Regions from separate parts of the Pseudonocardia nematodicida genome, predicted to be linked through region 2. Evidence: riboswitches for the same ligand, from Rfam matches in the RefSeq annotation. Region 2 holds a riboswitch; the other holds the start of a gene.
The links. A riboswitch is a leader RNA that binds a small molecule or an ion and turns the genes downstream of it on or off. The one in region 2 is predicted to bind cobalamin.

Region 1 (3,865 bases), on a different contig from region 2:
CATCCGGCGCCACAGGTCCACCGCGCGGACCGTCCGGTGCACCCGGATCTCGCCGCGCTCCGCGGCCGCCTCGTACTCGGCGTAGCGCGCCGCGAACGCGTTGCCGTAGAGGTCGTGCAGGTCCGGCACCTCGTCGGGGGAGAACAGCGTCCAGGTCGCGTCGGCCTCCACCCGGCGCAGGAACTCGTCGGGCACCCAGTTCGCGGTGTTCATGTCGTGCGTGCGCCGGCGGTCGTCGCCGGTGTTCTTGCGCAGGTCGAGGAACTCCTCGATGTCGACGTGCCAGGTCTCCAGATAGGCACACGCCGCGCCCTTGCGCTTGCCGCCCTGGTTCACCGCGACGGCGGTGTCCCCGGCGATCTTCAGGAACGGCACGACACCCTGCGAGACGCCGTTGGTGCCGCGGATGTGCGCGCCGAGCCCGCGGACCGGGGTCCAGTCGTTGCCCAGCCCGCCGGAGTACTTGGCCAGCAGCGCGTTGTTCCGGTAGCCGCCGAAGATCGAGTCCAGGTCGTCGTCGACGGTGGTCAGGAAGCACGACGACAGCTGCGGCCGGGTGGTGCCCGAGTTGAACAGCGTCGGGGTGGAGGCCATGAAGTCGAAGCTCGACAGCAGTTCGTAGAACTCGATCGCCCGGGCCTCGCGGTCGACCTCGCGGACCGCCAGTCCCATCGCGACCCGCAGGAAGAACGCCTGCGGCAGCTCGAACCGGACGCCGTGCTCGTGCAGGAAGTAGCGGTCGTTGAGGGTCTGCAGCCCGAGGAAACCGATCTGCAGGTCGCGCTCCGGGCGGATCGCGGCGGTGACCCGGTCCAGGTCGAACGTCGCGAGCTCCGGGTCGACGAGCCCGATCGCGATCGCGTGCCGCAGGTAGTCCTTCGTGTACGACGGGTACTGCTCGGCCATCGTCGCCTGGTCCGGCGTCTCGGGAGTGCCGGTGAGATGCGAGACCGCCTCGGCGCGCAGCCGGTCCAGCAGCAGGCGGGACGCGACCAGCGAGTATCCCGGCTCCCGCTCGACCAGCGTCCGGGCGGCCATGACCAGGGCCTGGGCGAGCTCGTCGGTGGTGATGCCGTCGTAGACGGTGCGGTCCAGTTCGGACAGCACCGGGTCGGCCTCGACATCGTCGATCCCGTCCAGGGCCTCGGCGAGCACCGTCTCGACCCGCTTCCGGTCGAGCGGGGCCCGGGTGCCGTCGGGCCGGGTGACGTGCACGACCGGAGCCGTGCTCTCGTCGGCGTCCCCACGGGCCTGCGCGTGCTGCTCCCGGTAGAGCACGTACGAGCGGGCGACCTTGTGGTGCTCGCCGCGCATCAGCGCGAGCTCGACCTGGTCCTGGATCTGCTCGATGTGGATCACCGGGTTCGGGTGCCGGCTCAGCGCGGCGACGACCTGCTCGGTCAGCCCGGCGACGAGAGGGTGCAGCCGGGACGACGACGCCCCGGAGCTCCCCTCCACGTCCAGGAACGCCTTGGTCACGGCGACGGAGATCTTCGAGGCGTCGAACGCCGCCTCGGAGCCGTCGCGTCTGATCACCCGGAGAGCGGGTGGGGCGGTGATGGTCACGGGCTCTCTCCTCGCGAGTCGCCGTCGGTCCGTGACCGTGCGCGAGAAGGAGACCCGGGGACACGCGTGCCCGCCGCAGCCTGGCGCCCTCCCGCGGGGCCCGGAGCGCGCGCACCGGCGGTACGCGCACCGGTGGCAGGTCTTCGGACTCACGGGCCCAGGCGCTTCGCGCCTGTGAGTACTTTTCGTTGCCGGAGCCACGAAAAGTACTCACAGGCGGCGGAGCCGCCCACCTACTGACCGTCGCTTCCCGGGAGTGTTCCCAGTGCTGTTGACGGCGGTCGTTCCCGTTCACCGCTGCGGGGCAGTCCCGGATTCGCACCGGGTTCCCTCTTGCCTCACCGGCCCGGGCGGGACGGTGAACCACCAGCACGGCCGACACTACATCTTGGGTCGGTCCCCATTGGAGGCCCCTACCTGTCCGGTTCTGGGGTCGAGATCGTCACACGCCGTGAAGGGTGCTGGTCCGGTGCGGTGGGGGGTGCGCAGTGTCGCGAGCCGACACTTGCGTGGGGTGACGATCATCGCGGCCCCGAGGGTTCAGCCGGCCGCCCGTCCGGTGTCGGAGGCTCGGGGGCCGGGCGTGAACACGTGCTCGTCCAGGGCGGCGGGGCACTCGGCCGTCCCCGGGCCTCCGGCGCGCACCCACACGCCGACCGTGTCGGCGGTGGCGACGTCGAGCACGTGGCGCAGCCACACGGGCCGCGCGCCCGCCCGCCGGGCGTCCGGGGCCGGGACGACCACGACGACGTCGGAGTCGGAGCACGGACCGAGGCACTCGCTGGTGCGCAGCCGGGCGTGGCCGTCGGTGCCCGCGGCGAGCCGGTCCAGCACGGCGGCGTGGTCGACGCCAGGGTGTCTCCGGCCCGAGCCACAGCAGCAGCCGCGGCAGACCGTCACGGCGGGGAGTGCGGGCACGGTGCGGAGGCTACGTGACACATGAGGGGCTGTTCAGGTACGAGGTGATTTCTCACGCCGCAGGTGGCGAGTGGCGGCCCGGGGTCGCGGGAACCCTCTGTGCGGCCGAACCATCTGCGAAGGGAACGAGCATGAGCCACCACGTGCTGGAGGCCGCGCACGTCGCCGCGCCCGCGGCGGTCGTCGAGAAGCTGCACGACGCCGAACGGGCGAGCACCGCCTGCGCCTCGGCGATGGCCGCGCTCGGCGGCATGGAGCGGGAGGTCCTGCTCGCGCTCGACTGCGCGGACATGTGTGCGGCGGCGGCCCGGGTGCTCGGCCGCCGGGAGGGTGACCGCTCGGTCTCCGAGGCCGCCGCGTCGGCCGCGGTCATCGCCTGCGAGGCGGCGTCGACGGCCTGCGCGGCGCACGCGGACCATCACGAGCACTGCCGTCTGCACGCGGAGGTCACCCGGGAGACCGCGGCGCTGCTCCGGGAGTCGTCGGTGACGGCGTAGGGCGTGTCTCCCTGCCCGGCGCTGCCGGGAGCGGCGTGGGGTCGGGATCCTCGCCGAGATGCACGTCAGGGCGATGTGTCGATCTCGCGAGCGCCGTGGGGTGCATCTCGGCGCGGGTCCCGGTGGCGCGTCAGCCGAGCCGGGCGCGGTGGAACCGGGCCCAGGCGGCGGTGTCCGGCCGGGCGGCCTCCACGCCGGTGAGGTCGGCGGAGATCCCGACGTGCTCGGGGCAGTCCGACCAGGCCGTCGTCGAGTCCCGCAGCAGCACCTGCGCCCGCCGCAGCGCGTCCGCGCGGACCGCGTCCTCCGGGGTGCCGGCGGCCGTGGCGAGCAGCTCCGCGACGTCCGTCCGCGGCGCCTGCTCCGCCTCGGCGGGCGGTTGCGCGATGCCCCGCAGATGCAGCGGGATCGGCTGGGCGCCCACCTTGCGGAACGCGAGTCCGCCGGCGGCGTCCGGGTCGTCCGGCAGCCGGATCTCGGTGCGCAGGCCGATCTCGTCGAGCTGCTCGGCGACCAGCGGCGCGGCCAGGTTGGACAGCGGGTCGAACGGGTCGAGCCGCAGCGGGACGACGGCGTCGCCCACCCCGGCCGCCCCGACCAGCTCGCGGGCCCGGGCGACGTCCCGTTCCACCGGCGCCAGGCCGTCCGGGTGGTGGGCCAGACCGGGCCCGTACAGGTCGTCGCCGGGGTCGCCGAGATCCAGCAGCACCCGGCGGACCAGCACCTCGCGGTCGATGCCCAGCCGGACCGCCTCGCGCAGCCGCGGGTCGTCGAACGGGGTCGCCGGGCCGTCGGGCGCGCCGTCCTCGGGGCCGCCCAGGTCGCCGCGGCCGACCGCCCCGGGTGGACCGCTGCCGGTCTCGAGGAACCGGCTCGCCGAGCCC
Region 2 (3,865 bases):
CGGGAGAGGAACGTCGTTGAGCGCGCAGCACGAGCAGTACCTGGCCGGTCTGGACCTGTCCGGCCGCCGGGTCGTCGTCGTCGGCGGGGGACAGGTCGCGCAGCGCCGGGTCGCCCGGCTGATCGCGGCCGGGGCGGACGTCGAGGTCGTCTCGCCCGAGGTCACCCCGGCCGTCGAGGGCATGGCCTCCGCCGGTGAGATCACCTGGACTGCGCGCGGCTACACCGGCGGCGATCTCGACGGCGCCTGGTACGTGATCGCCGCGACCGACGACCCGGGCGTCAACGCCGCGGTCACCGCCGAGGCGGAGCGCTCCCGGACGTTCTGCGTCCGCGCCGACGACGGCGCGCTGGGCACCGCGGTCACCCCGGCCACCGGCGGGTTCGACGGGATGACCGTCGGGGTGCTGGCCCGCGGTGCGCACCGTCGCTCGGCCGCGGTCCGGACCGCGCTGGTCGAGGCGCTGGCGGCCGGCGTCGTCGACGACTCCGCCGAGCCCCCGCAGCCGGGCGTCGCGCTGGTCGGCGGCGGCCCGGGCGACCCCGAGCTGATCACCGTGCGCGGGCGGCGGCTGCTGGCCCGCGCGGACGTCGTCGTCGCCGACCGGCTGGGCCCCCGGGACCTGATCGACGAGCTCTCCCCGGACGTCGAGGTCATCGACGCCTCCAAGATCCCCTACGGCCGCGCCATGGCCCAGGAGAAGATCAACGAGCTGCTCGTCGAGCACGCCCGGGCCGGCCGGTTCGTGGTGCGGCTCAAGGGCGGTGACCCGTTCGTCTACGGCCGCGGGTTCGAGGAGGTCCAGGCCTGCGCCGCGGCCGGGGTGCCGGTGACCGTCGTCCCGGGGATCACCAGCGCGTTCGCCGCGCCCGCCGTCGCCGGGACGCCGGTGAGCCACCGCGGGGTGGCGCACGAGATCGTCGTCGTGTCCGGGCACGTCGCGCCCGGTGACCCGCGCAGCCTCACCGACTGGCCGGCGCTCGGCCGGATGCGCGGCACGATCGTGCTGATGATGGCGGTGGAGCGGATCGGCCGGTTCGCCGACGTGCTCGTCGAGCACGGCCGCGACCCGCGGACCCCGGTGCTGATCGTGCAGGACGCCACCACCCGCATCCAGCGCTCGGTGCGCACCACGCTGGCCGCGGCCGAGCAGGCCGCCGCGGAGCAGGAGATCAGCCCGCCCGCGATCGTCGTGATCGGCCCGGTCGCCGGGCTGGAGGCACCGGTCGGCGGGTGAGTTGACCCGCGCCGTCGCGCGTGATGGGCTCTCCCACGACGACGGTGCAGGAAGCCGGTGCGAGTCCGGCGCGGTCCCGCCACTGTCACCGGGGAGCGCCTCCCCATGTCACGGCCACTGCCGCACGCCGGTGGGAAGGCCGGGGAGGGGTGTCGATCCGGGAGCCAGGACACTGGCCGTCGTCGCACGGTTCCCATGCTGTGAGGGCGCGGACCCTCGAGGAGGACACGCGATGTACGACGACGCACGCCCGCTGCTCGACGTGCTCGGCACCGGACCGGACGACGACCCGTCCGGCCCGCCCGCCGAGTACCTGCTGGCCGAGGCCGACACCGTCTTCACCTTCGGCCACGGCCCGGAGTCCGTGGCACTGTTCTACGCCGAGGCCTGGCGGGTCGAGCCGGTCCCCGCCCGCGACGCCGTCGCCCGGATCGCGGCCTGGGCCGCCGGGAGCCCGGCGGGACGCGCGGTGCTGGTGGCCGACGGCGACCCGGCCGCCGACGTGGCCCTCGGCGCCGTGCTGGACGGCCTCGGCCGCGCCGTCCCGGCGCTGGCGGTGCGGGCGCCCGCCGGTGCACGGGTGACCCGGCCGCACGGCAGCCCGCTGCCCGGCTGACCCCGGCGTTCCCCGCCCCTGTCCCGAGGTGTGTCAGGGCTGCTCTGCGAGGTCGGCCGGCCGCCAGCTGAGCAGGGGGTCGGCGCGGCACAGGTCCGGGTCGGCGGCGTCCAGGGTGCGGGTGCGGCCCGGACCGGTCGCCACCGTCTCGAACCGGACCGTGACCCGGCCGTGCCCGGCGCCCTGCACCCAGCCGTGGCCGTGCCCGGGATGGCGCACGTCGTCCCCGGCGCGCCACGGCCGGTCCGGATCGGGATGGTCGCCGGGCGCCGGATCGGGGAGGTCCGGGGCGACGTCGTGCTCCGGGGCCGACATCGTCGGATGGTCCCGGACGACCGGCTCCGCCCGGACGGACACGTCGGGCACCGGATCGTCCGGCTCCCCGGACAGCGTCCGCACGACCGCCGCGTCGCCGGTGCTGCGACCGCCGGCCCCGACGGGAACGGCGCCTGCCGCGGTCCCCGGCCCGTCCCCGTCGGTATCGGGGAGGTGGGCGGTGAGCGGGGCCGTCGTCCACCCCTGCGCCGAGGGGACCGCGTCGAACAGCGCCAGGGGCGGCTCGTCCCCGAACCCGGACACCGACACGCCCAGCAACCGCACCCCGCCCTCGCCGACGGCGGTCTCCGCCAGCCGCTGCGCCATCGCCGTCAGCGTGGACAGCTCCCGGCCGGCGAACGGCGTCGTCTCGGACCGTGTCGTCGTCACGAAGTCCCCGGTCCGGGCCTTCACGGTGACCGTGCGGGCGGCGCGGCCGTCGGCGACCAGCCGGCGGTGCACCGCCTCGGTGATCGTCGCGATCGCGTCGTGCACGGCGGTCATCGCGGTCAGGTCGGTGTCGAACGTGGTCTCGGCGCTGATCTGTTTCGCGGCGCCACGCGGGGCGACCGGGCGCGCGTCGATCCCGCGGGCCAGCCGGTGCAGCTCGGTGCCGACCGCACTGCCGAGCACCCCGGTGACCTCGCGGCCGTCCATCGCGGCGAGCTGGCCGATCGTGTCGATCCCGATCTTCCGCAGCGCCTCGCCGGAGACCGGCCCGATGCCCCACAGCGACCGGACCGGCAGGGGCGCCAGGACGTCGTCCTGCTCGGCGTGCGGGATGACCCGCAGCCCGTCCGGCTTGGCCAGCTCGGAGGCGATCTTGGCGATCTGCTTGCCGGATCCCGCGCCGACCGACGCCGCGAGCCCGGTCCGCTCCCGTACCGCCGCGCGCAGCCCGGTGGCGAACTCCTCGACCTCGGCCGGTCCTGCCCCGGCCAGCGACGGCGGCTCGAGGAACGCCTCGTCCACCGACACCGGCTCGAGTACCGGGGAGGCCTCGGCGAGCACGGCCATGACCTCGTCGGACACCGCCTTGTAGAGCGGGAACCGGGGCGGCAGGACGGTGGCGTGCGGGCAGCGCCGCCGGGCCTGGCCCATCGGCATCGCCGAGCGCGCCCCGTACTCGCGGGCCTGGTAGCTCGCCCCGGCGACGACGCCGCGCGGCCCGAGCCCGCCGACCAGCACCGGCCGCTGCGCGAGCGTCGGGCGGGTCAGCTGCTCCACGGACGCGAAGAACGCGTCCATGTCCAGGTGCAGCACCCACCGTGCGTCGCTCACCCCCGCATTGTCACCCCGGGCACCGACAGCGCTGTGTCGCCTCCAGGACGCTGTCGCCGTCGGCGACCACGATCGGTGGTGCGGCCTCCCCGGCACCGGCGACGGCGCCCGGGTGGTCGCCGTACGGGGTCACGACGTCGGCCACCCACCACGACCCGTCGACGTCGCGCCAGTCCAGGACCTCGGCCGGGGTGCCCGGCGCGGAGAGGGTGATCGCGTCCATCGGGCTGGCCAGGCCCTCGCCGGTGGCCTTGAGCAGGGCCTCCTTGCGGGTCCAGGCGACCAGGAAGGACCCGGTGTCCCAGGTGTGGGCGTCCCGTTCGGCGGGCGAGAGCGCGTGCTCGGTGAGGCCGTCGAGGCCGGACAGGGCACGGTGCCCCTCGACGTCCAACCCGACCGGACCGGTCCCGAGCGCG

Region 1: it holds a riboswitch for cobalamin, as region 2 does, so the genes downstream of both, WIS52_RS07540 (ribonucleoside-diphosphate reductase subunit alpha) here and WIS52_RS28405 (hypothetical protein) in region 2, are expected to answer to the same signal.

What each region holds. Positions count from the first base shown of each region.
Region 1 covers NZ_JBEDNQ010000003.1:41,079-44,943, forward strand. Annotated here, with positions in the region: gene WIS52_RS07540 (ribonucleoside-diphosphate reductase subunit alpha) at 1-1,566, opposite strand, end outside; cobalamin riboswitch at 1,684-1,949, opposite strand; gene WIS52_RS07545 (hypothetical protein) at 2,107-2,484, opposite strand; gene WIS52_RS07550 (hypothetical protein) at 2,616-2,981, shown strand; gene WIS52_RS07555 (ABC transporter substrate-binding protein) at 3,112-3,865, opposite strand, start outside.
Region 2 covers NZ_JBEDNQ010000014.1:144,319-148,183, forward strand. Annotated here, with positions in the region: gene cobA (uroporphyrinogen-III C-methyltransferase) at 17-1,237, shown strand; cobalamin riboswitch at 1,263-1,432, shown strand; gene WIS52_RS28405 (hypothetical protein) at 1,470-1,853, shown strand; gene WIS52_RS28410 (DNA polymerase IV) at 1,887-3,449, opposite strand; gene WIS52_RS28415 (4'-phosphopantetheinyl transferase family protein) at 3,460-3,865, opposite strand, start outside.